DNA from 3 places in the Mesorhizobium sp. M8A.F.Ca.ET.165.01.1.1 genome. Region 2 is predicted to be linked to each of the others. Evidence: riboswitches for the same ligand, from Rfam matches in the RefSeq annotation. Region 2 holds a riboswitch; each other region holds the start of a gene.

Evidence for each region. A riboswitch is a leader RNA that binds a small molecule or an ion and turns the genes downstream of it on or off. The one in region 2 is predicted to bind cobalamin.
Region 1: linked by a shared signal. The riboswitch ahead of EN808_RS09745 (DUF1636 family protein) and the one ahead of bluB (5,6-dimethylbenzimidazole synthase) in region 2 are both predicted to bind cobalamin.
Region 3: linked by a shared signal. The riboswitch ahead of EN808_RS23640 (aromatic ring-hydroxylating dioxygenase subunit alpha) and the one ahead of bluB (5,6-dimethylbenzimidazole synthase) in region 2 are both predicted to bind cobalamin.

What each region holds. Positions count from the first base shown of each region.
Region 1 covers NZ_SRTH01000003.1:93,626-103,400, forward strand. The annotation lists gene EN808_RS09735 (cobaltochelatase subunit CobN) at 1-702, opposite strand, end outside; gene cobW (cobalamin biosynthesis protein CobW) at 721-1,773, opposite strand; gene EN808_RS09745 (DUF1636 family protein) at 1,770-2,204, opposite strand; cobalamin riboswitch at 2,242-2,448, opposite strand; gene EN808_RS09750 (winged helix-turn-helix domain-containing protein) at 2,478-3,677, opposite strand; gene EN808_RS09755 (NADH-quinone oxidoreductase subunit A) at 4,011-4,376, shown strand; gene EN808_RS09760 (NADH-quinone oxidoreductase subunit B) at 4,367-4,948, shown strand; gene EN808_RS09765 (NADH-quinone oxidoreductase subunit C) at 4,953-5,558, shown strand; gene EN808_RS09770 (NADH-quinone oxidoreductase subunit D) at 5,568-6,758, shown strand; gene EN808_RS09775 (NADH-quinone oxidoreductase subunit E) at 6,759-8,039, shown strand; gene nuoF (NADH-quinone oxidoreductase subunit NuoF) at 8,050-9,354, shown strand; gene EN808_RS09785 (NADH-ubiquinone dehydrogenase) at 9,421-9,775, shown strand, end outside.
Region 2 covers NZ_SRTH01000004.1:449,698-459,472, forward strand. The annotation lists gene EN808_RS15410 (TetR/AcrR family transcriptional regulator) at 60-668, shown strand; gene EN808_RS15415 (hypothetical protein) at 758-1,741, shown strand; partial or broken gene bluB (5,6-dimethylbenzimidazole synthase) at 1,909-2,487, opposite strand; cobalamin riboswitch at 2,587-2,769, opposite strand; gene EN808_RS15425 (histone deacetylase family protein) at 2,948-3,874, shown strand; gene EN808_RS15430 (exodeoxyribonuclease VII small subunit) at 3,878-4,129, shown strand; gene EN808_RS15435 (DUF2277 domain-containing protein) at 4,223-4,489, shown strand; gene EN808_RS15440 (pirin family protein) at 4,530-5,450, shown strand; gene dxs (1-deoxy-D-xylulose-5-phosphate synthase) at 5,523-7,460, shown strand; gene EN808_RS15450 (hypothetical protein) at 7,609-7,902, shown strand; gene EN808_RS15455 (GFA family protein) at 7,899-8,300, opposite strand; gene EN808_RS15460 (TlyA family RNA methyltransferase) at 8,473-9,237, shown strand; gene EN808_RS15465 (class I SAM-dependent RNA methyltransferase) at 9,234-9,775, shown strand, end outside.
Region 3 covers NZ_SRTH01000010.1:55,529-65,303, reverse strand. The annotation lists gene EN808_RS23670 (glycosyltransferase family A protein) at 1-157, opposite strand, end outside; gene EN808_RS23665 (glycosyltransferase) at 157-909, opposite strand; gene EN808_RS23660 (glycosyltransferase family A protein) at 965-1,717, opposite strand; gene EN808_RS23655 (serine kinase) at 1,714-2,763, opposite strand; gene EN808_RS23650 (PqqD family protein) at 2,797-3,228, opposite strand; gene EN808_RS23645 (hybrid-cluster NAD(P)-dependent oxidoreductase) at 3,369-4,469, opposite strand; gene EN808_RS23640 (aromatic ring-hydroxylating dioxygenase subunit alpha) at 4,547-5,794, opposite strand; cobalamin riboswitch at 5,909-6,111, opposite strand; gene EN808_RS23635 (DUF680 domain-containing protein) at 6,605-6,805, shown strand; gene EN808_RS23630 (DUF680 domain-containing protein) at 6,879-7,085, shown strand; gene EN808_RS23625 (DUF680 domain-containing protein) at 7,149-7,397, shown strand; gene ugpC (sn-glycerol-3-phosphate ABC transporter ATP-binding protein UgpC) at 7,477-8,589, opposite strand; gene EN808_RS23615 (alpha-glucosidase) at 8,619-9,775, opposite strand, start outside.

The DNA of each region.
Region 1 (9,775 bases), on a different contig from region 2:
GACCGGGACCGCTGCCAGTCCCTGGGAGCGCAAAGCCTCGGCCAGCGCATCGATCGGGGCGACGTCGGCCGCGAGCAGCATCGAGCGGTAGAAGAGAATAGGGACGACGGGAGCGCCGACCATTGAAAGGTCCGGCTCCTCCGCGACCCCCAATCCAGACTGATAGTAACCGGCCTTCGGCACGCTGACCGGACTGGCGACGGACGTATCCTGTCCAGCCAGGCCTGCCAGCCTCCGAACCAGCGCGCTCATATTGGCCGGGCCGCCCTCTCGGAAATAGCCAAGCAGGCCGTCGAGTTCGGCGCGTGGCAGCGTCGAGGCTTCGATCAGCCTGAGATCCTCGTCATGGCTTTCACCCGGAAGCAGCGCCAGTTTGATGCCGCGCTCACGGGCAATCACCGCCAGCTGGTCGCAGCCATAGCGCCACCAGTCGTTGCCGCCGAGGATGCGCACCAGGATGACCTTGGCATGGCGGGCGACGCTGTCGATCCAGAGGTCGACGGACATGGGGTGGCGCAGATCGCGCAGTGCGGCCAGCCGCATGGAGGGCAAGCGATCGGCGTCCGCCTTCCATGCCGCCGCCAGTCCGGCGAGATCGCTGTCGGTGAACGACAAGGCCACGATATCCCCCGGCGTTTGCCTGAGGTCGACAGGCTCGGCGAGGTCGTCGAGCGAGGCGGAGGTCGTGGTGAGGATGTGCATCGCGGCCCGTGTCTGAAATCAGCCGGCGAGTATGCGTTCGATCGCCGGACGGTTCAGCCCCTTGAGGCCGATGACGACCAGGCGCGAGCGGCGGTCATCCTCGGCGGCCCAGGCGCGGTCATAGTAATGATTGACGCGCGGGCCGACGGCCTGCAGCAGGAGCCGCATCGGCTTGCCGCCGACCTCGACGAAGCCTTTCACACGCAGCACGTTTTCCTGTTCGGCGGCCGCGGCGACGCGCTTTGCCAACTCGTCCGGATTGGCGATCGAAGGAATGTCGACGATGAACGTGTCGAAGTCGTCATGCTCGTGGTCGAATGCGCCGTCATGATGGGACTTGCGGTTCTCGATGTCATCCTCGACGGCGAGACCAAGCCCGAGCAGCACCGAGGGATCGACCTTGCCATGCGACGTCGGCACGATCTTCACGGCGCGGGCGGAGTGTTCATTGACGATGGCGTTGGCGCGGGCCGAGCCGTCGGCGTCCATCAGGTCGCTCTTCGACAGGATGATCAGGTCGGCGCAGGCGATCTGGTCCTCGAACACTTCCTCGACCGGGTCGTCATGGTCGAGGCTCTCATCCCCGGCGCGCTGCGCCTGCAGGGCGTCCATGTCATTGGCGACGCGGCCTTCAGCCAACGCCGGGCCATCGACCACGGCGATGACGCCGTCGACGGTCACGCGGCTTTTCACCGTCGGCCACTGGAACGCCTGGACCAGAGGCTTGGGGAGAGCGAGACCGGAGGTTTCGATCAGGATATGGTCGACCTTCGGCGTCAGCGACAGGATCTGGTCGAGCGCCGGCACGAAATCGTCGGCGACGGTGCAGCAGATGCAGCCATTGGCCAGTTCGACGATGTTTTCCTCCGGGCAGGTGTCGATGCCGCAGCCCTTGAGGATTTCGCCGTCGATGCCGATATCGCCGAATTCGTTGACGATGATGGCAATCCGCTTGCCGCCGGCGTTTTCCAGGAGATGGCGGACCAGCGTCGTCTTGCCGGCCCCGAGGAAGCCGGTAACGACGGTGCAGGGAACGCGGGAGAGATTGCCGGCCGAATTTGGAGCGGTCATGTCAAGTCCTTCAGCATGTCGAGAGGAGGGATGCGGGCAACGAGGCCGCGCTTGAGGCTATCGGGGCGGCCGCGCCAGGGAATGAGGCCGTCGGTCGAGGTGGCGAAGAGTTTCGCGCCGGCGACGAGATCGGCGCCGCTGGTCGCGGTCAGGTCGCCGAACACATAGCTCCAGCAGCCGTCGCGCAGGATCGCGGCGCTGAGCCGGCGCTTGCAATTGCCGAGGCATTCGACCGTACGGATGCGGATTTTCTCGCTCGAGGCGGCTTGGCGCGTATCTTCAGCCAAAAGTTCGCCGGCCCGGGGATGGGCGTCGGAACCGGTCTCGTCGCGACAGGAGGCGCAGACGATGACAGTGATGCCGGCCAGGGAATCATCCTCGCCGGACGAAATGTCCGTTGTTTCAGCCGAGAAACTGCTGTCGCGATCCAAATCAGGCTCCTTGCCCGGAAAACCCGCCGGGCGATCGGATTCTTGCATTCCAGACGGCAGGTCTCCTGGCTCGCGGGTCGTCGCCTTGGGTAGCCGCCTTCCCGGGACAATCCCAGTGGCTTTCGGCCTTGGCTCTTCGCTTACAGTTGCGGGGACAGCCGCGGATTTGGGCTTTTCGGCCCGCACCGCATTCCCTCTTGGCTCCTCCCTTTGCCGAGAGGAGACCGTCTGGATCGGATTTAGGCTCTTGCGGGCAGCGGTGTCAACGCGAGCTTACGACACCGCGATGTCGGACAGCGCCGGGCCGAGGTCGCCGGCAGGCGTCACTTCGATGCGTTCAAGCCCAAGCCAGCCCTGCATCTGCTTCAATTCCTCGAAAAGTTCAGCGGCGGTTTCAGGCGGCGCGCCGGGCTCGGCATAGGCGGCATGGACGCGCAGGACACTGGCCGGCCGGTCGGCTTTGAGGTCGACGCGCGCCACGATCCTGTCGCCAAGCAGGAAGGGCAGGACATAGTAGCCGTATTGGCGCTTCTCGGCCGGGGTGTAGATTTCGATGCGATAGTGAAAATCGAACAGCCGCTCCGAGCGCGAGCGCTCGAAGACGACGGGATCGAACGGCGCCAGCAGGGCGCGGGCCTCGATCTTGCGTGGCAAACGCGCATCCCTGTGAAGGTAAGCTGGCTTGTCCCACCCCTCGACACGGACCGGCAACAACTCGCCGAGTTCGACCAGTTCCTCGAGCCGGCCTTTCATGTCGGCGGGGGAGAGCCGGAAATAGTCGCGCAGGTCGCCTGATGTGGCGATGCCGTGGGCGCGGGCGGAAATGCGCAGCAATTCGCGATGTGCATCCTCGGCCGCCGGTACCGGCAGGTCGAGGATCGCTTGCGGCAGCACCCGCTCCGGCAGGTCATAGAAGCGCTCGAAACCGCGCCGGTGCGCCGTGGTGATGCGGCCGGCCCAGAACAGCCATTCGAAGGCGTGCTTGGCGCGGCTCCAACCCCACCAGCCGCCGGAGCCTTTCTGGCCTTCCAGCGCCGAAGCGGCGATCGGGCCACGATCGACGACCTGGCGGTAGATCTCTTCTATATAGGCAGCGTGCTCACGGCCCCATTTGGCCAGCCCCAGATACATTTCATCGCCTTGCTCGGCGCGCTGCATGCGCCAGCGCATCAGCGGGTACGTCTCGACCGGCAGGAATGAGGCCTCGTGTGCCCAATATTCGAACACCGTGCGCTTGCGCGTCACGGCGGCGTTGTCGAGCAAGGCAACGGGATAGGGACCCAGACGCGAATAGAGCGGCATATAGTGGGCACGCACCACCGCACTGACGGAATCGATCTGCAGCAGGCCGGTGCGGGACAGAACGCGGGCGAAATGGCGGCGGTCGGGCATGCCGGCGGGGCGGGGATCGAGAAATCCCTGAGCGGCGAGCGCGATGCGCCGGGCGGCGGCTAGCGAGATCTTTTCCTTCATGCAGGCGTCACTCTGAGGGTGCTTTGACAAAGATGTGATGGGTGATTCCAGCCCATGCTAGCAGGGTTTTGGCGGCAACCCTGTCAGGAGAGAAAAGTGGAGTAAAAAGAGAAGGAAATCAAACAGGAGCCTATGAGACCAGTTTCTCCCGGAATGCCGTCCAGCTCGTTGTTTTGAACAAGGTTTGACTTGCTTCGCTGGAAGTGCTGCGCTAACCCTCGCCGCGTTGCAGCATAGGCTCCTTAAAACGGTTCAGCGGTTAAACTGTCACGCTTCCGCATTAAGGTCCGGTGCTGTAATCAACGTGGATTGGCGCCAACGGAAAGCCGCTGCATGAACGCACTCCTCAGTTCGTACCTGCCCATCGTCCTGTTCATCGGCGTGGCGCTGGTGGTCGGCCTGGCGCTGCTGGTCGCACCGTTCCTGGTGGCCTACCGCAACCCCGATCCCGAAAAGCTGTCCGCCTACGAGTGCGGTTTCAACTCGTTCGACGATGCCCGCATGAAGTTCGACATTCGTTTCTACCTGGTGTCGATCCTGTTCATCATCTTCGACCTCGAAGTGGCCTTCCTGTTTCCCTGGGCAGTGTCCTTCTCGAAGATCGGCATGCTCGGCTTCTGGTCGATGATGGTGTTTTTGGCGGTGCTGACCATCGGCTTTGCCTATGAATGGAAAAAAGGAGCGCTGGAATGGGATTGAACGACAGTTCAGGCACCCTCGTCGCGCCAAAGCCCAAGGGCATCATCGATCCCAACACCGGCAGGCCGGTGGGGGAGGACGATCCCTTCTTCCTCGAAATCAACAATGAGCTTGCAGACAAGGGTTTTCTGGTCACCTCGACCGAGGCGCTGATCACCTGGGCGCGCAGCGGCTCGCTGATGTTCATGACCTTCGGTTTGGCGTGCTGCGCGGTCGAGATGATCCACACCTCGATGCCGCGTTACGATTCGGAGCGCTTCGGTGTCGCGCCGCGCGCGTCTCCGCGCCAGTCCGACATCATGATCGTGGCCGGCACGCTGACCAACAAGATGGCGCCGGCGCTGCGCAAGGTCTACGACCAGATGCCGGAGCCGCGCTACGTCATCTCGATGGGCTCCTGCGCCAATGGCGGCGGCTATTACCACTATTCCTATTCGGTGGTGCGCGGCTGCGACCGGGTCGTGCCGGTCGACATCTATGTGCCCGGCTGCCCGCCGAGCGCCGAAGCCCTGCTCTACGGCATTCTTCTCCTGCAGAAGAAGATCCGCCGCACCGGCACGATCGAACGGTAAATCCATGGCCGCATCCCTTAGCGAACTGTCGACCTATCTCGGCGAGAAGCTGCCTGGCCGCTTCAGCGACGCTGTGCTCGCTTATGGCGAGCTTACCGTTCACGTCGAGCCGCAAAACCTGATCGAGGTAATGACCTTCCTGCGCGACGATGCGCGCTGCCAGTTCATTTCGATCATCGATGTCTGCGGCGCCGACTATCCGTCGCGGGCCAAGCGCTTCGACGTCGTCTATCACCTGCTTTCGCCGAAGCAGAATGTCCGCATCCGCGTCAAGGTGCAGGCCGACGAGGAGACGATGGTGCCGTCGGTCACCGGCGTCTATCCCGGCGCCGACTGGTTCGAGCGGGAGACCTACGATCTCTATGGCGTGCTGTTCTCGGGCCATCCGGACCTGCGCCGCCTGCTGACCGATTACGGGTTCGAAGGCCATCCGCTGCGCAAGGACTTCCCGCTGACCGGTTTCGTCGAAGTGCGCTACGACGACGAGGCCAAGCGCGTCATCTACGAGCCGGTCGAGCTCAAGCAGGAATTCCGCAATTTTGATTTTCTTTCCCCTTGGGAAGGCACCGACTACGTGCTGCCCGGGGACGAAAAAGCCAAGACGAATTGAGGCGCCAGAATGGCTGAAACCTCCGTCCGCAATTTCAACATCAACTTTGGACCTCAACACCCTGCGGCGCATGGTGTTTTGAGATTGGTCCTCGAACTCGACGGCGAAGTCGTCGACCGCGTCGATCCGCATATCGGCCTGCTGCATCGCGGCACGGAGAAGCTGATCGAGGCCAAGACCTATCTGCAGGCGGTGCCTTATCTCGACCGGCTCGACTATTGCGCGCCGATGAACCAGGAGCACGCCTTCGCGCTTGCCGCCGAGCGCCTGCTCGGCATCGAGGTGCCGAGGCGCGGCCAGCTGATCCGCGTGCTCTATTGCGAGATCGGCCGCATCATGTCGCACATCCTCAATGTGACGACGCAGGCGATGGACGTCGGTGCGCTGACGCCGCCGCTGTGGGGCTTCGTCGAGCGCGAAAAGCTGATGGTGTTCTATGAGCGCGCTTCCGGTTCGCGCATGCATGCGGCCTACTTCCGGCCCGGCGGCGTCCACCAGGACCTGCCACGGCAGCTGGTCGAGGACATCGGCAAATGGATCGACCCGTTCCTGAAATCGCTCGACGATCTCGACAAGCTGCTCACCGGCAACCGCATCTTCAAGCAGCGCAATGTCGATATCGGCATCGTTTCGCTGGCCGATGCCTGGGCCTGGGGCTTTTCGGGCGTCATGGTGCGCGGCTCGGGCTCGCCGTGGGATCTGCGCAAGTCGCAGCCCTATGAATGCTATTCGGAGATGGATTTCGACATCCCGATCGGCAAGAACGGCGACTGCTTCGACCGTTATCTCGTGCGCATGGAAGAAATGCGCCAGTCGGCGCGGATCATGCGCCAGTGCGTCGATCTTCTGCTCGGCAAGGAAAGCACCGGCCCGGTGTCGAACCTCGACGGCAAGGTGGTGCCGCCCAAGCGCCAGGCGATGAAGCGTTCGATGGAAGCGCTGATCCACCACTTCAAGCTCTACACCGAGGGCTATCGCGTGCCGGCCGGCGAGGTGTATGCGGCGGTCGAGGCGCCGAAGGGCGAGTTCGGCGTCTATCTCGTCTCCGACGGCACCAACAAGCCGTATCGCTGCAAGCTGCGCGCGCCGGGTTTCGCGCATCTGCAAGCCATGGACTTCCTGTGCCGCGGCCACATGCTGGCCGACGTCACCGCCGTTCTTGGCTCCCTCGACATCGTGTTTGGTGAGGTCGATCGCTAAATGTCAGTCCGCCGTCTCGCAGAAGCCAGCGTCCAGCCAGCGTCCTTCGCCTTCAACAAGGCGAATGCGGCGGCGGCCAAGCAGTGGATCAAGAAATATCCGAAGGGGCGCGAACAATCGGCGATCATCCCGCTTCTGATGATAGCGCAGGAGCAGGAAGGCTGGGTCACCAAGGCGGCGATCGAGACGATTTCGGACATGCTCGGCATGCCGCGCATTCGTGGGCTCGAGGTCGCGACCTTCTACACGCAGTACCAGTTGAATCCCGTCGGCACCCGCGCGCATATCCAGGTTTGCGGCACCACGCCGTGCATGCTGCGCGGTTCGGAAGCGCTGATGGATGTGTGCCGCTCGAAAATCCATCACGACCAGTTCCACACCAACGACAAGGGCACCTTGTCGTGGGAGGAGGTCGAGTGCCTCGGCGCCTGCGTCAACGCACCGATGGTCATGGTGTTCAAGGATACGTTCGAGGATCTGACGCCTGAACGGTTGGCCGAAATCATCGATCTCTATGATGCCGGCAAGGGCGCCTCGGTGGCGCCGGGACCGCAGAACGGCCGCACCGGCTCGGAGCCGGCCTCCGGTTTGACGACGCTCAAGAGCGAAAAGGCGATCCTCAAATCGACCCGCGACCGTGAAGCCCGGGAAGCAGCCAAGGCCGCCAAGGCAGCGCCCGGCGCGATCATCGCGGCGCCGGTGCCGGCACCGGCTGGCGCTCCTGTCGCGCCGTCCAATGCCAGCAAGCCGAAAACCGATGCGCCTGAGACCAGCCCGGCGCTAAAGACGCCATCAAAGGCCAAGGTGGCGCCGGCGGCGGAAAAGGCGGCGAGCGTTTCGGCGCCGCTGCATTCGGCCGCCAACGCGAATACGGCAGCGCCGGAAGTCGAGAAGGTTGCCAAGCAGCGCAATGGGCCGACGGCCAAGGTCGAACCGGCTTCGGCCTTCAAGGCGCCGGAAGCCAAGGTGCCAGCCGCGAAGCCGGCAAAACCGTCGCTCGAGGACAAGAATCGTCCGGCCGGTATCGACAGGCCGGCCGCGGTCGACGATCTCAAGCTGATCTCGGGAGTCGGCCCGAAGATCGAGGGCATCCTGCATACGCTCGGCATCTTCACCTTCGCGCAAGTCGCGTCGTGGAAGAAGGCCGAGCGCGAATGGGTCGACGGCTATCTCTCCTTCCAGGGCCGCATCGACCGCGACAACTGGGTTGCGCAAGCCAAGGCGCTCGCCAAGGGCGGCGTTGCCGAATACATCCGCGTTTTCGGCAAGAAGCCGGTCTGAGGGACGAAAAATGCTTCAGGACAAAGACCGCATCTTCACCAACATCTACGGCCTCTTCGACAAGTCGCTGGCCGGCGCCATGGCGCGCGGCGCCTGGGACAACACGCCCGGCATCGTCGCCAAGGGGCGTGAGTGGATCGTCAACGAGATGAAGGCGTCGGGCCTGCGCGGCCGTGGTGGCGCCGGCTTCCCGACGGGCCTCAAATGGTCGTTCATGCCCAAGCAGAGCGACGGCCGGCCGAGCTATCTCGTCATCAACGCCGACGAATCCGAGCCCGGCACCTGCAAGGACCGCGACATCCTGCGCAACGATCCGCACACGCTGGTCGAGGGCGCGTTTCTGGCCGGCTTCGCCATGGGCGCGATTGCCGCCTATATCTATGTGCGCGGCGAATTCATCCGCGAGCGCGAGGCGCTGCAGCGGGCGATCGAAGAGGCCTACGAGGCCAAGCTGATCGGCAAGAACAACACGTCGGGCTACGATTTCGAAATCTACATGCATCACGGCGCCGGCGCCTATATCTGCGGCGAGGAAACCGCGCTGCTGGAAAGCCTCGAAGGCAAGAAGGGCCAGCCCCGGCTGAAGCCGCCATTCCCGGCCAATGTCGGCCTCTATGGCTGCCCGACCACGGTCAACAATGTCGAATCGATTGCCGTGGCGCCGACCATCCTGCGCCGGGGGGCCGCGTGGTTCTCGTCCTTCGGCCGGCCCAACAATGTCGGCACCAAGCTGTTCTGCGTCTCCGGCCACGTCAACAATCCGTGCACCGTCGAAGAGGCGATGTCGATCCCGTTCCGCGAACTGATCGAGACGCATTGTGGCGGCATCCGCGGCGGCTGGGACAATCTGCTTGCGGTCATTCCGGGCGGCGCCTCGGTGCCGCTGGTGCCGGCCGAGCAGATCATCGACACGCCGATGGATTTCGACGCGCTGCGCGACCTCAAATCCGGCCTCGGCACCGCGGCCGTCATCGTCATGGACAAGTCGACCGATGTCGTGAAGGCGATCGCGCGGCTTTCCTACTTCTACAAGCACGAGAGCTGCGGCCAGTGCACGCCATGCCGCGAGGGCACAGGCTGGATGTGGCGGGTGATGGAGCGGCTGGTGCGCGGCGAGGCGCAGAAGCGCGAGATCGACATGCTGCTCGACGTCACCAAGCAGGTCGAGGGCCACACGATCTGTGCGCTGGGCGATGCCGCGGCCTGGCCGATCCAGGGCCTGATGCGGCATTTCCGTGGCGAGGTGGAGCGGCGCATCGACGAGTTTTCACGCAACGCGCACCGGGCCGAACCGGTGATGGTGGCGGCGGAATAAAAAGAAACTTTTGAATTCGGGAAGAAAACGGGGCGGGGCGGACGAAGAAACGACCAGGAGAACTCTATGGCGCCGTATTCGACACCCTACTCATTGATGCCCAATTTGGAACAGATCGACAAGATGAACCAGGACCTGACCAGGATGATGCCGAAGGAGATGGCCAGCGCCGTCAACCTTTTCGCGCATCCTGTCGCGGGTGCGGTGGCGATGTCGGCGCTTGGCATGGGGCTCGCCAATCATGCCTTCGGCGTCTGGATGGGAGCGCTTTCGGGAGCCGCCGAGGCGTCACATCGGCTCATGCAGCCGTTGATCGAGGATTTCGAGGCACGCGTCGAGCAATTCGAGGGCGCGAATTCGTCGTCCGCCAGGGCGCGGGCGACGGCGAAGACCATGATTGCCGAGGCGCAGTCCTTCGCCC
Region 2 (9,775 bases):
AGTTCATACGTAGCGTATGTCAATTGGCATACGAGACGTATGTGGATAGGTCCAGAACCATGCACAGACCCCGCAAGGAGATGATTGCCGAGACGCGAGCCAAGCTGATCACGGCGGCCCGCCAGGCTTTCGGCACCATTGGCTACGCCGAAGCGTCGATGGACGATTTCACCGCATCGGCCGGGCTGACGCGCGGCGCCCTCTATCATCATTTCGGCGACAAGAAGGGACTGCTGCAGGCGGTTATCGCCGAAATCGACGCGGAAATGGCTGCACGGGTTAATGAGGTCGCGGCGAGGGCGCCGACCCGCTGGCAGCATTTCGTCGACGAATGCACGACCTACATCGAAATGGCGCTGGAGCCGGAAATCCAGCGCATCATGTTCCGGGACGGTCCGGCCGTGCTGGGAGACCCGGCGCAATGGTCGAATGCCAATGCCTGCGTCGGTTCAATGACCGATCATCTGACGGCGCTGCAACAGGAGGGGATGGTGGTGCCGGGCGTCGATCCCGAAACGGCGGCGCGATTGATCAACGGTGCGAGCAGTCAGGCCGCACAGCGGATCGCCAACTCGAACGATCCCGAAGCGACGTCGAGGAAGGTGGTGGCCGCATTCAAGCAACTGCTCGAAGGCCTGCTCGAGAAACCGGAAGCGCGGTCAAACTGAGCCGCCGCGGCGCTTCCGCCACCGCCTGCAATTGACAATAGCCGGTTTGGGCGCATCCTCCCCAGCCATCTCTGAGGGGAGAATCGGGCATGTGGGATTTCGATATCGGCAGGTCGGTGTCCATCATGATGCGGACCTGGCCTTTCATTGTCTTTCGCATGATCGTCTATTTCGGCATCACGCTGGCCTACATCATGGCCACCGGCACCGGTGCCTCGGTCGGCTACGGCGTCGGCCATATCTCCACCGATCCGGACGGACCGTTGTCCTTTGCCCTTTGGGGCGGTGTGGTCGGTTTCGGCGTCGTCTCGATCGCTGTCTACTGGCTGCGCGAATACATCCTCTACGTCGTCAAGGCCGGCCATATCGCCGTCATGGTGCATCTCATCGACGGGCATGACGTTCCCGACGGCCAGAACCAGATCGCCTACGCGAAAGAGGTTGTGACCGAGCGCTTTGCCGAGGCGAACATCCTTTTCGTCGTCGACCAGTTGGTCAAGGGCGCCATCCGCGCCATCACCGGCCTGCTGGGTGGCATCGCGGCCTTCCTGCCCATCCCAGGCCTGAGCGGCCTGGTCTCGTTCCTCAACACGGTGATCCGGCTATCGCTGACCTATGTCGACGAGATCATTCTCGGCTACAACATCCGCATCAATTCGTCCTCGCCGTTCGAGACGGCGCGCCAAGGCGTGGTGCTCTACGCCCAGAACGGCAAGACCATGGTCAAGAACGCCGTCTGGCTGGCGGTCATCATGTGGGGCGTGTCTTTCGTGATTTTCCTGCTGATGCTGGCTCCGGCAGCCGCCATTCTTTATGTCATGCCCGGGCAACTCGCCGGCTGGGCTTTCGTGCTCGCCATCGTCTTTGCCTGGGCTTTCAAGGCGGCCTTCATCGAGCCATTCGCCATTGCCTGCCTGATGCAGGTCTATTTCAGGACCATCGAGGGCCAGGTGCCTGATCCGGCCTGGGACGCCAGGCTGGCCGAAGCCTCATCGAAGTTCCGGGAACTCAAGGACAAGGCGCTGTCCACCTTCGGCGGCTCGCGCTGGGGCACGGCCGGCGCGACGCGCTGATCGGCGGGGCTGGCGGGCGCACCTGCGACGGTGTCGAGGCGCGCCACCGCCGATTTGAGCGGTGCCTCACCCTGGCCGCAAAACGTCTCGCTCATGATCAGGTCGGGCAGCGGCAGGCGTCGGCCCCAGCCATGTGTTTCGAGGTCGGGTTTCGGCGCGAACTCCGAGACACGACCGACGCAGAGATAGGCGACCGGCGTCACGTGGTCGGGGACAGACAGCAGGCTTTTCAGCGCTTGCGCCTCGATGATGCTGACCCAGCCGACGCCAACACCCTCGGTGCGTGCCGCCAGCCAGAAATTCTGCACCGCGCAGACCGTGCTGTAGAGGTCCATTTCCGGGTTGTGCCAGCGCCCCAGCGGCGAGCCTTTCGAGCGCTCGCGGTCGCAGGTGATACAGATGTTGAATGCGCTTTCGCAAATGCCTTCAAGCTTGAGCTTGCGGTAGAGCGCCTGCCGGTCTGCCTCGATTGCCGGCAGTTCCTGCTCACGCGCGGCAAGGAACAGGTCGCGCACCTCCGCCCGTCGCTTGGCATCGCGGATGACGATGAAGTTCCAGGGTTGCATGAAGCCGACCGATGGCGCGTGGTGGGCGGCAAGCAGCAGCCGCGCCAGCACTGCATCGTCGATCGCCTCCGATGTAAAATGGCTGCGGACGTCGCGCCGCGTGAACATGGCGCGATAAACCGCGTCACGCGCTATCTGATCAAATCCATCGCCCATTGGAGCGGTCATGGCTTCCGGCATCGCTTGTCCCCTTGCGATTGCAGCAGTTCAAATTCTCAGAGCGAACTTTGCGCGTCCAAGAGGACCCACATCGCTCTGATGTCATCCGCCTGACCATGCGGATGACGATGCCTGCCAGGCCGGTCTTCTGGCTCGGGATCAACCCGCGTCCGGTGCCTTCCCGTCATCGACAGTGGCATTTACCGGCGCGGTCCCCCTTACAGCGTTGGGCACGCCACGGAATTTAACCGTGTTCCCGATTCTCCCGCCGGAGCATTTGCAGCCAAGTGAAATCATTTGGCGTCGCAGAATGCGGCTAAAACAAACAGACCGGCAGGCACCAGGCAGTGGCGGCAACCTTACGCCGAAGCCCCGGCGGCGCCAATCCCCGCAGCGACGCCAATGGACGCAGGCGTGATTTTCCCCAGCGATCAAGCCGCCACGCATGGCCATTACGGCGTCGGGGCACTAGATAGGGGAGATGGCTACCCGTCTCTACACGCACCCCATCTTTCTCGAACACGTCACCCCGCCGGGCCACCCCGAGCGGCCCGACCGCCTGCGCGCCATCGAGCGCGTGCTCGACGACGAAGCTTTTGCCGCGCTCGACCGCGTCGAGGCTCCGCAAGGCGACGAGGCGACGATCCTCTACGCGCATCCCGCCGATTTCGTCGCGCGTGTCCGCGCCGCCATCCCCGACGAAGGCATTGCCCACATCGACGCCGATACCACCGCCAGCCCGAAGAGCTGGCAGGCCGCGATCACGGCGATCGGCGCCGCCAACGCCGCCGTCGACGATGTCTTTGCGGGGCGGGCCGACAATGTCTTCGTCGCCGCCCGTCCGCCCGGCCACCATGCCGAAAAGACCACGGCAATGGGCTTCTGCTTCTTCAACACGGCGGCGATCGCTGCCCGCTATGCGCAGAAGAGGCACGGCGCCGAGCGTGTCGCCGTCGTCGACTGGGACGTGCATCACGGCAACGGCACGCAGGATATTTTCTGGGACGATCCGTCGGTGCTCTATTGCTCGACGCACCAGATGCCGTTGTACCCAGGCACCGGGGCGAAGAACGAGACCGGTGCCGGCAACATCGTCAACGCGCCGCTGGCGCCACAGACCGGCAGCGAGGTGTTTCGCGATGCCTTCCTGTCGCGCGTGCTGCCATCGCTCGACAATTTCGCCCCCGACCTGATCATCATTTCGGCCGGCTTCGACGCGCACCACCGCGACCCGCTGGCCGAGATCAATCTGACCGAGGACGATTTCGACTGGGCGACCGGCCAACTGATGCAGCGCGCCGCACGCCACGGCGGCAACCGGCTCGTCAGCCTGCTCGAGGGTGGCTACGATCTGCAAGGATTGGCATTTTCGGTCGCCGCCCATGTCGGGCGACTGATGAAAGGATGAATGATGAGCGGTGAGATCAACGAAGACGTCAAGGCGATGAGCTTCGAACAGGCACTCGACGCGCTGGAGAAGATCGTCGATGATCTGGAGCGCGGCGACGTGCCGCTCGACCAGTCGATCCGGATCTACGAGCGCGGCGAGGCGCTGAAGGCGCATTGCGACCGCTTGCTGAAGGCAGCCGAGGACAAGGTCGAGAAGATCAGGCTGTCGCGCGATGGCAAGCCGGTTGGAACCGAGCCGCTCGACGCGGACTAAGGCGCCCTCGCAGTCTTACCGATTTTTGGACACGATCATGATTGAGGATACAGTTCGTCCCGATTGAAACGGACAAGAGGAGGTTTGGAAACGATGTGCAGAAACATCAAGACCCTGTTCAATTTTGATCCGCCGGCAACCAACGACGAAGTCCGCGACGCGGCACTCCAGTTTGTCCGCAAGCTGAGTGGAACGACGCGGCCGTCGAAACAGAACCAGCATGCGTTCGATCATGCTGTCGAAGCCATCGCGGCATCGGCACGCGAATTGCTTGATTCCCTCGAAACCCACCAGCATCCGCGCAATCGCGAAGAGGTGGCGGCCAAACTAAGAGCAAAGGCCGCGATCCGCTTTGCCTGATGCGGCTGATGCAGCCACCGAGCGCTGACCAGGAGAGTTCATGAGCTTCTTCCCGGGGAAAGACCCTGAGGCCGGCGATGCCTTCGCCAGCGACCAGATCGAGTTGATGGTCATCCCCAACGCCAAGGATATTGGCGGCTTCGAAGTGCGCCGCGCGTTGCCGACCGCCAAGAGGCGGCTGGTCGGGCCGTTCATCTTCTTCGACCGCATGGGCCCGGCCATCCTGCGCGCCGGCCAGGCGCTCGATGTCCGTCCGCACCCGCATATCGGCCTGTCGACCGTGACCTATCTGTTCGACGGCAAGATCCGGCATCGCGATTCGCTCGGCACCGAAATGGTGATCCAGCCCGGCGACGTGAACCTGATGACCGCGGGCCGTGGCATCGTCCATTCCGAGCGCACGCCACAGGAATTGCGCGGCGCGCCGATGTCCATCTCCGGCTTGCAGACTTGGCTGGCACTGCCCGATGGCAAGGAAGAGGTTGCGCCGGTGTTCGAGAACACAGCGGCGCTTCGGCTTCCCGAGATCGATGCCGACGGCGTCAGCGGGCGCGTCGTCATCGGTGATTTCCAGGGATTGCGGTCTCCGGTGCGGGCGGACTCCGAAACGCTCTACGCTGATTTGCGGCTGGCGCCCGGTGCCAGTGTCAAAATCCCGGCCGATGCGGAAGAGCGCGCCATCTATACGCTGGAAGGCGAGGTCTCGATTTCGGGCGACGTCTTTCCGGCGGAACGGCTGCTGGTGTTCCGCCCCGGCGACGAGATCGTCATATCATCGCTGACCGGGGCGCATTTCATGCTGTTCGGCGGCGCCTCGCTCGGTTCGAAGCGCTACATCTGGTGGAATTTCGTCTCCTCGTCCAAGGAGCGCATCGAGCAGGCCAAGCAGGAATGGAAGACCGGCCGCTTCGATATCGTTCCTGGCGATGAGAAGGAATTCATTCCGCTGCCGGAAGGCTGAGCGGATCGAGAGGCTGGCCGTCCGCGTCACCGACACGCATTTACTTTCGCCGGCCGGCGGCCTATCCCGCCGATGAACAGAAAGTCTGGGCCCACCGTGAACGCAACGCCGCATACGCCGCTTCTCGACAGGATTCGCATCCCGGCCGACCTGCGCACGCTGGCCGAGAGCGAATTGCCGCAATTGGCATCCGAGCTGCGCGCCGAACTGGTCGATGCCGTGTCCCGCACCGGCGGCCATCTTGGCGCCGGCCTGGGCGTGGTCGAACTGACAGTGGCGCTGCACTATGTTTTCAACACACCCGATGACCGGCTGATCTGGGATGTCGGCCACCAGGCCTATCCGCACAAGATCCTGACCGGACGCCGGGACCGCATCCGCACCTTGCGCCAGGAAGGCGGCTTGTCGGGCTTCACCCGCCGGGCCGAGAGCGAATACGACCCGTTCGGCGCCGCCCATTCCTCGACGTCGATATCGGCCGGCTTGGGCATGGCCGCCGCCCGCGACCTCTCAGGCGGCCGCAACAATGTCATTTCCGTCATCGGCGACGGCGCAATGTCGGCCGGCATGGCTTATGAGGCGATGAACAATGCCGGCGCGCTCGATGCCCGGCTCATCGTCATCCTCAACGACAACGACATGTCGATCGCGCCGCCGACCGGCGCCATGAGCGCCTATCTGGCGCGACTGGCTTCCGGCAAGACCTATGTCGGCCTGCGCGACTTCGGCAAGAAGCTGACCTCCTATCTCGGCAAGCGGGCCGATCGCGCCATCACGCGGGCGGTCGAGCATGCGCGCGGCTACGTCACCGGCGGCACTTTGTTTGAGGAACTCGGCTTCTATCACATCGGCCCTATCGACGGTCACAATCTGGAACATCTGATTCCGGTCCTGAAAAATGTCCGCGACAACGGCAAGGGCCCGGTGCTGATCCATGTCGTCACCCAGAAGGGCAAGGGCTATGCGCCGGCGGAAGCCGCCGCGGACAAGTATCACGGCGTCAACAAATTCGACGTCATCACCGGCGCGCAGGCCAAGGCGCCGGCCAACGCGCCGGCCTACACCAAGGTGTTCGCCGAAAGCCTGATCCAGGAGGGCCGCGAGGACGACCGCATCGTTGCCGTCACCGCCGCCATGCCGAGCGGCACCGGCCTTGACCTGTTCGGCGAGGTGTTCCCGTCAAGGACCTTCGATGTCGGCATCGCCGAGCAGCATGCGGTGACCTTTGCCGCCGGCCTGGCATCGGAAGGCTACAAGCCGTTCGCGGCGATCTATTCGACCTTCCTGCAGCGCGCCTACGATCAGGTCGTCCATGACGTCGCGATCCAGAAACTGCCCGTGCGTTTCCCCATCGATCGCGCCGGCTTCGTCGGCGCCGACGGCGCCACCCATTGTGGAGCGTTCGACACCACCTTCCTGGCAAGCCTGCCGGGCTTTGTGGTGATGGCGGCGGCCGACGAGGCGGAACTGCGCCACATGGTGCGCACCGCCGCCGGCTATGACGACGGGCCGATAGCCTTCCGCTATCCGCGCGGTAACGGCGTCGGCGTCGACATGCCGGAGCGCGGCTCGGTTCTCGACATCGGCAAAGGCCGCATCGTCCGGGAAGGCAGCAAGGTCGCCCTGCTGTCCTTCGGCACAAGGCTGCAGGATTGCCTTGCCGCCGCCGAGGAACTCGGCGCGGCCGGGCTTTCCACCACGGTTGCCGATGCCCGCTTCGCCAAGCCGCTCGACCAGGATCTGATCCGGAGGCTGGCTCGCTCGCACGAGGTTCTGGTCACCGTGGAGGAGGGCGCCATCGGCGGCTTCGCCAGCCATGTGCTGCAGCTCCTTGCCCAAGAAGGATTGCTGGAGAGCGGCCTGAAGGTACGCCCGCTGGTTCTGCCCGACGTGTTCGCCGATCACGCCAAGCCGGAAAAGATGTATGCCGACGCCGGACTCGACGCCGCCGGGATCGTGCGCACCGTTTTCACCGCCCTCGGCCACACGGTCCGCGCCCAGCGCGCCTGAATCAAAATCTGAACAGTCTGACTCAGTTTGCCGGCTTGATTTCATAACGCATTGTTAACGCTGCCGTTTGGCCTTTCGCTTACCGTGTCCCTTGGCCGTTTTTCAACGGCGCCCTGCTAGACAGCAGCCAGGCAGGGAGACAACGAAAATGAAGACGCTTCTGTGCGGCACGGCCCTCTTGGCCGTGATAGTGGTACCGGCTGCCGCCGAGACGCCCTACGACCGCAATCTTGAAAAGGCGGCGACAGGGATTGTCGCCGGCAAGATGGGCGGTATCCGCGGCGGCTTTTCCTACAAGCAGATGCCGCAGCTTGTGGTCGTGCCCAACGCCGCACCTCAGCCCGCTGTTACGACCGAGCATCCACGTGAACAGGCGTCGGGCAACCGGAACGATGGTCTGTCTCCGGCTATCGAGCGCCAGGTTCCGCGAACCATCTTCTAAAACCACATATCGCGCACGCAGCGACCATCGCGTGGCAAATCGTCGAAAGAGTCGAGGCCATCGAAATGGTCGATCGGCAGGTCGGCAACGGCTTCGGGTGGCGCCAGCCGCACATTGACGGCGATGCGTATTCGGCCAGAATCGCTGGCGCGCAAGCCGCGCCAGGCCAGCACACAGGCGCAGGTCGGGCAGAACAGGACTTCGAGCGACGGCGTGTCCTTTCCGGCGCGCCTATAGCTGGCCGTCGGCCCCGAAACGCGAATGCGCTCGTCGACATAATCATAGGCCCAGAGCGCGCCATAGCGGCGGCAAAGCGTGCAGTTGCAGGCGGTCACCGGGCCGGGATCGCCCTCCAGGGTCCAGTGGGTCGCGCCGCAGTGGCAGGTTCCCGTCAGCATTCGTTCTCCCCGGATTCCCCGATGGAGGCTGTCCCCGACGGCCATTTTGCCGGACCCGACGCGATGCGCGCAAGCCGCGGCTTGGCCCGCTGCTCCAGCCGTTCACGCACGACGTCACCCTGTTCCGTGTAATGTCCTTGCCTTCATCGCGGGCTTTCGCCAGAGAAGGCCGATGAATTCGCCTCTGCCAGCCAGCACACGCCAGCGGCTCGACGACCTGCTCGTCCAGCGTGGGCTGTTTGCCAGCCGTTCGCGCGCCCGTGACGCGGTCGAGCGTGGCACGGTGACGGTTGACGGCGCAATTGCCCGCAAGCCCGGCCAGAACGTTTCGCCGCAATGCCTCGTTGTCATCGACGATCCGGCGCAAGGCTATGTTTCGCGCGCGGCGCTCAAACTGATCGGCGGGCTAGACCATTTCGGCCTCGACCCCGCCGGCCGCGAGGCCCTCGACATCGGCGCCTCGACAGGCGGTTTCACCCAGGTATTGCTCGAACGCGGCGCGTCCCATGTCACGGCCATCGATGTCGGCCACGGCCAGATGCATCCTGATGTCGGCGGTGATCCGCGCGTAACCGTGATCGAAGGCCTGAACGCACGCGATCTCACCGCCGCCGATCTTGCCGGCCACAGTCCGGATTTCATCGTTTCCGACGTCAGTTTCATCTCGCTGAAACTTGCGCTGCCGCCGGCGCTTGCTCTTGCGAGGCCCGGCGCCGGCGCGGTCTTTCTGGTCAAACCGCAATTCGAGGCGGGTCGCGAGGCGATCGGCAAGGGCGGTCTGTTGAAGGACCCCTTCGATGCCGCCCGTGTCGCGGGCCTGCTGCAGGATTGGCTGGATGCCGTTCCCGGCTGGCGCTCGCTCGGCCTGCATCTGTCGCCGATCGAAGGTGGCGACGGCAATCGCGAATTCCTGCTCGGTGGGATCAAGGACCGATGAGCGCACGCTTCACAATACGAAAGCTCGGATCGCAGGGCGACGGCATCGCCGAAACCGAAAGCGGCGATCTGTTCATTCCCTTCACGCTGCCGGGCGAGACCGTCACCGCCGCGCGCGAAAGGGATCGCGCCACGCTGATGGCGGTGCTGGAGGCCTCGCCGCTGCGCGTCGACCCTGCCTGCCGCCATTTCACCGAATGCGGCGGTTGTGCCCTCCAGCATTTCGAGACCGAAGCCTATCGCGGGTGGAAACGCGAAAAGGTGGTGCACGCATTGAAGGGCATCGATTGCGAGATTGGCGAACTGGTCGCCTGCGCGCCGCGATCGCGCCGCCGTGTCGTGCTTGCCGCCCGGCGCACTGAAACAGGCATGTTGCTCGGCTTCAATCGCCATCTGTCGCCGGAAATCATCTCGATATCCGAATGTCCGATCTCGCTGCCGGAGATCGTCGCCGCGCTCGGCCCGTTGAAGGCGCTGGCCGGATTGATATGTGCCACCACCAAATCATTCCGGATGGCGGTCACCGTGACGGCTTCGGG
Region 3 (9,775 bases), on a different contig from region 2:
CCGTTCCGCCGATCGCCGCGGCGAGATCGTCGGTTGATCCGTCGTCGACGATCACCACCAGGTCCGGCCGCACCGTCTGCGCCGCAACCGATCGCAGCGTCTCGGCGATGGTGCCGCTGGCGTTGAAGGCCGGTATGACGACGCCGTATCCGTCCATCACAGGGCACGCCAATCTGACAGTTTGTCGAGCTCGAAGATCCCTTCGATCGGCCGCAGCGACGGGTCGGCCTTGCGCCGCTTCATGGATTTGTAGATAGCGCGCAGGAATTCCCGCGACTGGACGTCCTCTTGCCTCGTCATGTTGCCCGCATGCCGTCTGTAATAGAGCGCGACCGTGTCGGGAAGCACGTATCTGGGGCCGATCTCAAAACCGCGCAGCAGGTAGTCGGTATCTTCGGCCTGGACGAAATCCTCGTCGAAATCGCCTATCCGCGCGACGAGGCGGCGCGCGAAGATCGCCGCCGACAGGTGAATGCCGCGAACCGTGATGCTGTTGCTGTCCGCCATGGGCTCCAAGGTCCCATCATCGATTTTGTCGACCAGCATCATCCTCGAATAGGTCAGGTCGAGATCGGGATTCTTCCGGAAAAGCTCGACATCGGCTCCGAAGCGCCCCGCTGGCGAGATGTCGTCCGAATCGAGGAACGACACCAGTTCCGCCTCGGGCTTGAGCTGCCTGAGCCCGCTGTTGCGCGCTCGGGTCACCCCCATGTTTTCTTGCCGGAACAGCCGGATGCAGGAATGATCATCCATCATCGCGCGCACGGCCTCGACCGAGCCGTCGGTCGAACCGTCGTCGATGACGATGATGTCGAGATCGGCGGCATCGCCTTGCCTGAGCAGCGAGCGCAGCGCGGCGCCGACATAGGCCTCGCGATTGTAGACCGGCATGATCACGCTCAGCCTCATCCTCGGCCTCGCGGCCGCTGCTGCACCACCCGTTTTGATCGCGAGATATCCCGCATCAAAACAGCCGCCAGTCGGGCGTGCTCTTGAGCTCGAAAATGCGGGGAATCTCACGCAGGGACGGGTCGGCCCTGCGTCGCCGGGTCGAATTGTGGATCGCCCGCATGTGGTCGCGGAGCCGGCCCTCGCGCTTCCGGGTGATATTGCCGGCGTGGCGCCTGTAGTAGATCGCGACGGTCTCCAGAAGACGGTAATTCGGACCCGTTTCGAAGATGCGCAGCAGATAGTCAGTGTCCTCGCACTGGTCGAATTCCTCGTCGAAACAGCCTATGCGATCGACAAGCGCCCGGCTGAACAGTCCGGTGCTCATTGAAATGCCGCGCAGCGTTACAGTGCGGCTGCCCGCTACCGGCTCCATCGTGTCATCGTCTATCTGCTCGGCCAGGGTCATCAGGGAGTAGGTCAGGTCAAGGCCCGGGTCGGCCTCGTAGCAAGCCAGATCCGCCTTGAAGCGCCCGGCAAGCGAGATGTCGTCGGAATCGAGGAACGACACAAATCCGGCATCCGGCGGCAACTGTCTCAGCCCGGCATTGCGCGCCCTCGCGACACCCATATTGGGTTGCAGAAACAGGCGGATGCAGGGCGCCTCGCGCATCGTCGACCGTACTGCCTCCACCGAGGCGTCCGTGGAGCCATCGTCGATGACGATGATGTCGAAGTCGGCGTCAGCGCGCTGCCTGATCAACGAGCGCAGCGCCGGGACGACGTAGCGCTCGCGATTGTACACAGGCATGATCACGCTGAGCTTCACCGGGCGCCTCGTGTCAGGACGTCCTCGATCGTGCCGGCGATCTCCGCCGGGTCGGTGCCGAGGGACAAACGAAAGCACGGCAGGCGGCGCGTCAATTCGCTGAAGAAGCGAAAGCCGCTTTCGCGTTCGCCCGGCATCTGTGCGATGCCGGACGGCGCCAAGGCAATCATGGCATCCCTGCGCGACACCGGCATGATCGAACTTGCTCCGCCACCGCTAATATGTGGCACCATCAGCGCAACGATGTCCAGCATGGCGGGTACCGGCCTGGGCGCGATGTCATCGACGTGAAACATGTGCTTGCCCTGCCAGTTCAGCGGGCCTTGCGCCGTTAGCCGCTTTTGCAGGCCCAGCCGCGTGAAACCTTGCGCGTCCTGCTTCAAGGTCGAGAAAAGGGGCCGCGCGGTCACGCCTCCGGCGAGATCGATCAGCACATAGTCGTCGCCGACACTGTCTAGTCCGTTGAGCAGGCCGGCGGCGACGGTGCCGGATTTCCCGGCTCCACCCGAGCCGGCAAGGAGGATACCCTTGCCATCGATGCCGAGCGTGCCGGCATGGGTCAGCCGCATGCCGCGTGCGGCATATTCCCAATGCAGGAAGGCGCGCAGCGGTGCCCCCGGCTCCCAAGGCGGAAAGGCATCGGCCGAGGCCATCAGCTGTACGCCAACGCAACGTTGCGGATCGTAGATCTGCCAGAAATCTAGATCGTGGAAATAGTGGCCGCGTAACCCGGCTTCGGCGAGCCGTTTGGCAAAGCCGTGCTCGGTGAAATGCGCGTCGCCCCATCGCGCCGGCTCCGGGATGCCGTCGATGCCGGGATGAGCGATGAAGATGCGGCAGGTGGACGGTTCCGGCTGATCGTGAGCGGCCTCGACAAATGCATGGCTCAGGGCGTCGGCGAGCACACCGTGACCCAGATGCACGGCCAGTTCCAGCCCGGGCAGCCGAACCCGCCGGATGGTCGGATAGCGCGAGGCAGCGCCTTCAGCGGCGGCGATGAGATACCGGGCGTAGTCCGGCAGGGTTTCGAGCGTGACGCGCGGCATCAAGCGCCTTCCATCACGGCTGCGGCCGGCCGATCAGGAAGCCTGCTTGACCGCCGGCCAGCCAAGGGGTTCCTCGACCTCATGGATGGGATCAACGACGATCAGGTCCGCGAGGTCGTCGTGGATGCTGACATTGAGCGGCTCGCTGGTGGCGGCAAGCTCGGCTTGCAATTCGCCCGGCAGTGGCTGCGCCGTCGCTTCAGAACGCACCAGCAAACCCAGTTCGAGCAGCTGCGATATGAAGTGTTCGAGTTCGGCTTGGCTTATTGTCGAGCCGCCCGCGGCCAGCCCGATCAGAGCCTGGGCATCCGCTCCGGACGAAAGCACCTGCCACGCCTTGCTGCCGGAATCGGAGAAGCCGAAATATTTGCCATTGGCAAGGTTGAGCACCACGGCCTCGCCATCGAAGGATTCGAAAACGATATCCCGGCTCGCAACCGCATAGGCATGGGATTCATGCTTCATTGTTGCCCCGCTTTACATCCCTGCCCGCCAGCAGGACCGATTCCACCGACAACGCCTGTAGACTTTCGGTCGTTCCTTGGCAAGGTAACCTTTGCCGGCAAGGCGCCGACATTTCCGGGATCAGACGAAGGACGGGCGGATCAAGCCTCGATTTCCAGCGCCGACAATGGCTTGGAACAACAGGCCAGGATGAAGCCGTCGTCGATCTCATGATCGAGGATGCCGCCATTGTGGCTCATCTCGACGCTGCCGGAGACTTTCTTCACCTTGCAGGTTCCGCACAGGCCGAATTCGCAGGCCGCCGGTATTCGCACGCCCGAGGCGCGCGCGGTCTGCAGCACGGTCTGGCCGGCGACGCAGTCGGCGTCGACATCCGAAAGCGCGAAGCGGATCGGCGTCGCGGCTTCGACGGAAATTGCCGCGCCGTCTTCAGCCGGCGCGGCAAACGGTGCCGGGACTTCGTCCACGGTCGGCGCGGCAAAGCTTTCCTGATGGTACTTTGCCATGTCGAAGCCGGCGGCTTCGAGCATGCCGCGCACGGCGCGCATGAAGGGATCGGGCCCACAGCAGAAGATTTCGCGTTCGCGGAAATCGGGTGCCAGGAGCGGCAGCCGGATGGCGTCGATGCGGCCCATATGGCCGTACCAGCCCTCGCGGCTCGACCGTTCCTCGATCATGAAGCCGAGCGACAGGCCAGGCATGTGGCCCCCGAGCAGTTCGAGTTCCTTGCGGAAGATGATTTCTTCCGGGCGCCGCGCGCAGTTGACGAAACCGACATCGGTCCATGGCGCACAGTCGTTCAGCCAGCGCAGCATCGACATCATCGGCGTCACGCCGGAGCCGGCCGAGACGAACAGATATTTCGCCGCCGGATGGCTGTGCAGTGAAAAGTCGCCGCCCGGTCCATAGGCCTTGACGTGCGAGCCGGGCGCCAGGTGATCGAACATCCAGCGTGTGCCGATGCTGCCCGCCTGCGCCTTCACCGTCACCGCGATCGAGAACGGCCGCGACGGCGACGACGACAGCGTGTAGGTGCGCATCAGCGGCCCATCTGGCGTCGGCAGCTCCAGCGTCACGAACTGGCCCGGCTTGTAGCGGAACCAGGTCTGGTTGTCGGACCGGAAGGTGAAGGTCTTGACGTCGGGCGCCTCATCGCTGACACCGGTCACTTCCAGCACCTGCAGTCTGTCGTTCCAGGGCGCCATCTGGTCGAGATGGCGATAGAGGCCAAGGTCGGTCATCGCATTCATCCCTGCATACCTTTCATTTTGCGCATGTCGTGATCCCAAAACCGCTGCACACTTTTGGGTGACATGCGCTAGGCGACGCTGCGCAGCGCCGGCCGCCCGCCTTCGGCCAGGCGCGGACCGATGAAGCGGGCATACCAGTCGACGAACTGGATGACGCCGCCTTCATGCAGCTCCGAATACGGGCCGGGTTCATAGGCCGGCGACAGGATACCGAAAGCGTTCTCCTCGACGATGCGGCGATCCTGGTCGTTGGTCTCGGTCCAGACATGGGTGAGTTCGGCGAGATCGTAGTCGACACCCTCGACGGCGTCCTTGTGCACCAACCACTTCGTCGTCACCGCCGTTTCGGTTGCGCTGACCGGCAGCACGCGGAAGGTGACGGCATGATCAACGAGGATGTGGTTCCAGGTCGTCGGGTAGTGATAGTGCATCAGCGTGCCGATGCGGTCGGCCGAAACGCTGTCGGACAGGTCCTTCCTCACCGCCCGCTTGCCGGTCATCGTGTAGCTCTGGGCATCGCGCAGCAGCGGCGCGCGGGTGGCGCGGTATTGCCCGGCCGGGTCGATGCGGAATTTGCTGGGCAGGCCAACAGCTTCGCACTTCGCCCAGTGCGCCAGCATCTCCGGATCGCTGTCGGCGCCTTGCACGCCGGTCACGGTCGGTGCTTCCGGGAAGGTCCTGCACAGTTCGGGATGATTGCCCGCGCAATGATAGCATTCGCGGTTGTTTTCCCAAACCAGCTTCCAATTGCCCTTCTCGATGATCGTGCTCTCGAAGGCGATCTTGGCCTCGCTCAGCCGGTGCGGCTTGAGATAGGGCTCGATCATTGCCCGCATCGGCGCGAAGTCGGCCGGCTCCTTGGCTAGGCAGATGAAGACATAGCCGGCGACGCTTTCGCAGGCGACCGGCTTCAGCCCGAACTGGCTCTTGTCGAACCCCTCGGCCATCTGGCGGGCGAACAGCAGACGCCCGTCCAGCTCATAGGTCCACTGGTGATAGGGACAGACCAGTTTGGCGGCCATGCCCTTGTCGCTGTTGCAGACGCGGCTGCCACGATGGCGGCAGGAATTGTGGAAGGCGTTGATCTTGCCCTGCTGATCGCGCACCAGCACGATAGGATAGTCGCCGACCTGCACGGTGATGAAGCTGCCCGGCTTGGGCAATTCGCAATCATGGCCGATGAACAGCCAGTCGCGATACCAGATCAGCTCCATGTCGAGCTTGAAGTAGTCCGGGTCGGTGTAAAAAGGCTGTTCCAGCGAAAAGCCTTGTCTGCGGCTGTTCAAGAGCCTCAGCATGTCGTTGCGCGCGTCCATGTCCTGTCCTCATTTTCAAGGACTGAACTGGTGGTGATTGAGGAAGGACTGGACGCAGATCGGCGCAAAGCCGGACAAACACCATCCGCCTCTTGACCGCCCACCGCGATCAGTCGAGTTCTAGCGATCTCGGGCTGGTTTCCGGGCTCTGGAGTCGTCCTTGCGGACCATCGCGACACCTTCCCAGGCTTTCGCCCAGTGGTCTCCCGTTGCGACTTGAACTCCACCACCGTTGCGGGGGCAGCGCCGGAATCTGACCGGCTTCCCAATTCTCCGCTCCGTCGTCACGCAGCGGCACCTGAGATGCCTGATCTAATCACGACAGGCTTTGCGACATCGGCACGAAAGCGACATCGCATCCATGCGGCGCGACACGCATGCTGGATCGTCATGACAGGGTCGTAGGCGTTGGAATCGCATTCTGTCGCCTGGCGCGCAGGCGCCGTTTTCGCCCCCTTTGCCGGGGGCAAAAGGGTTAACAGTTTCAAAAAGTGACTATTAGCAGATTCTAAAATCGAACCGAACGGTTCGTTTCTGTTGACGGTGCGTGCAGGACGGTGTGAACGCCGAGCCTCCGATACAGTTGGTGATCGGGGTGTCATTTTTAGCTAACTGGTTGATATAACGACAGAAAATAACCGATGTGGAAATCGCTGGTACAATTTCAAGTGGTAGAGTCATGGTCCACGCTGAACAACTTCGTGATTGGAAACAGCAGAGGTGCTCTCCCACATCGGGGCGGTCCGAACGACGCGATTTTAATCCCAAGACACGCCGCTAGACGGACGGAAAAATACTGGAGTACCCAAAATGAAAAAGATTGTTCTCACTGCCGCCGCCCTTCTGGCCATTTCCGGCAGCGCCTTCGCTGGTAGCGACCATTACGGTTCGAACGCCGCCACCCCCGCTGCCACTGTCGACAGCTCGTACACCGCTTCGACCAGCAAGTCGGAGCCGGCTGCTCAGACGCCTGCCCAGGGCGCCGACCACAATCTCTTCGGCAACAACTAACAGCCGATCCCCGGCCTGCGGCGGGGCGACCCTGCCGCGCGGGGTGGATGCCACAAATTCAGGAGTACCTAAAATGAACAAGATCCTCATTGCCGCCGCCGCCGTCCTGGCCCTCTCCGGCAGCGCCTTTGCCGGCAGCGACAACTACGGTTCGAGCGGTGCCAACCAGGCGGCTGTCACGTCGACCGACAACGCGAACACCGCGTCGATCGGCAAGTCGGCTCCGGCCACCGAGGCGCCTGCCCGGCCGGGTAGCGATCGCAACCTCTTCGGCCGTTGACGCCTGTTGCGAGTGGCGGCTTGCCCGCCGCTCGTGGAATTCAAGACATCAGGAGTATTGGAAATGAACAAGATCCTCATTGCTGCCGCCGCCGTTCTGGCCCTCTCCGGCAGCGCTTTCGCCGGCAGTGACAACTATGGCTCCAATGGCGCCAATCAGCCCACTGCATCGTCGACCGTCAATGTCGATACGTCGCATACGGGTTCGGTCCGCAACAGCGACTCACCCATCTACAAGCTGCTCAACTCGTCCGGCGACGTGCAGAAGTCCGCCCCTCACGGCGCAGACCGCAATCTCTTCGGCAACAACTAACCAGCCGTCGTGATGTATAAAAAGAGAGCGGCGGGCCTGCCCGCTGCTCTCTTTTTTTGTTGTCGAGACATGGCTGGCCTCAGGCGGCTTTTGCTTCCGCTTCGTGCAGCGCGAACGACCGTCCATCCGCATCGAAGATATGAAGGTCGCCGGCATTGGCGGTCAACTGCAGCGTCGAGCCGCGCTTGACCTCGACATTGCCCGGCAGCTTGGTCACCAGCGGCAGGTCGGCACGGCCGATGTCGATATAGACCAACTGAACCTCGCCGAGTTGCTCGACATAATCGACCGTCCCCTCGAACAGATAGTCCGCACCACTGGCGATCGCGAGATCTTCCGGCCGCACGCCGAAGCTGACCGCCGCTCCCTTTGCCGAGGGAGGCGTCGCGATCGGCACCGTCGCCTTGCGGCCGCCGACATGGCTGATGATGGTCGGGTTGCCCGTCTTGTCGACCGTGGCCGGCAGGATGTTCATGGCCGGCGAGCCGATGAACTGGGCGACGAATAGGTTGCCGGGGTTCTTGTAGAGCTCCATGGGCGTGCCGACCTGCTCGATGTGGCCATCCTTCAGCACCACGATGCGGTCGGCCAGCGTCATCGCCTCGACCTGGTCGTGGGTGACATAGATCATGGTCGTGTTGGGCATCGATTCCTTGAGCTTGGCGATCTCGATACGCGTGGCGACGCGCAGTGCCGCGTCAAGGTTCGACAGCGGTTCGTCGAACAGGAACACTTTTGGATTGCGCACGATGGCGCGGCCGATGGCGACACGCTGACGCTGGCCGCCCGACATCGCCTTGGGCAGGCGGTCGAGATATTTGGTCAGCTGCAGGATTTCGGCGGCCTGCCGCACCCGTTTGTCGATCTCGGCTTTGCTTTCCTTGCCGATCTTCATCGAGAAGGCCATGTTGTCGTAGACTGTCATGTGCGGATAGAGCGCGTAGGACTGGAACACCATGGCGATGCCGCGCTTCGATGGCGGCACGTCGTTGACCACCTGGCCGTCGATCTTGAGTTCGCCCGAGGTGATTTCCTCAAGCCCGGCGATCGAGCGCAGCAAGGTCGACTTGCCGCAGCCCGACGGGCCGACGAAGACGATGAATTCGCCCGATTTGATGTCGAGGTCGATGCCGTGGAGAATGTTGAGATTGCCGTAGGACTTCTTCACTTGTCTCAAATTGACATCGGCCATTGATTTCCTCCCAGTGGTTCCTCAGATGTTCAGCCTATGCGCCCGAACCAGACGCCGTAACCGCCGAGTTCGACCGTACCGGTGCTTGCCTGCCCGGAAAATCCGTGTCCCGCCAAAGGTTGCAGGGTTCGGTTGCCGAGGTCAACCTTCGCTGGCGCAGCGCCCAGATTGAAGACGCAGACGATCTCCTCATTGCCCGCCCGGCGGGTGAAGGCGACGGTGTCGCCCTGGCTTTCGATGAAGCTGATGTCGCCCTTGGCCAATGCCGGATGGGCGCGGCGGAAGGCGAGAAAGCGCCGGTAATGCTCAAGCAGCGAGGTTTCGTCACCTTGCTGCACGTTGACCGCCTGTGACAGGTGCTTGGCCGGCACCGGCAGCCAGGGCTTTGCCTGGGAGAAGCCGCCATTGCTGGCATTGCCGTCCCACACCATGGGTGTGCGGCAGCCGTCGCGGCCCTTGAATTCCGGCCAGAAGCGGATGCCGTAGGGGTCCTGCAGGTCCTCGAAGCGCAGGTCGGCCTCGCCGAGCCCGAGTTCTTCGCCTTGGTAGATGCAGACCGAGCCGCGCAGCGACATCAGCAATGCCGAGATAACCTTGAGATAAGCGGTCGGGTCGGTTTCGCCGGCGGCCCAGCGCGAGGCCGGGCGCATCACGTCATGGTTGGAAAACGCCCAGCACGACCAGCCGTCGCTGGCCACCTCGCCAAAAGCTTCCAGCACCGAGCGGACCTTGGCTGCGCTGATCTTTTCCGGCGCCAGGAAGTCGAAGGAATAGCACATATGCACGCGCTTGCCGCCCGCTGTATAGGCGGCGACCACGTCCAGCCCGCGCTGCGAATCGCCGACTTCGCCGACCGCGGCGGTCGCCGGATACTCGTCGAGCAGCGCCCGGAAACGCTCGAGGAAGGCGAGGTTCTCCGGCCGGCTCTTGTCGTAGATATGATCCTGGTAGTTGTAGGGATTGACCGCCGGCGCGGTCTGGTCGTTGCGCTCTTCCGGTGGCAGCGGCGGGTTGTTTTCCAGCCCCTGGCTGTGGAAGTAGAAATTGATGGTGTCGAGGCGGAAGCCGTCGACGCCGCGCTCCAGCCAGAAGCGGGTGACGTCGAGCAGCGCGTCCTGGACTTCCGCGTTGTGGAAGTTGAGGTCGGGCTGCTCGGCCAGGAAATTGTGCAGGTAGTATTGCTGGC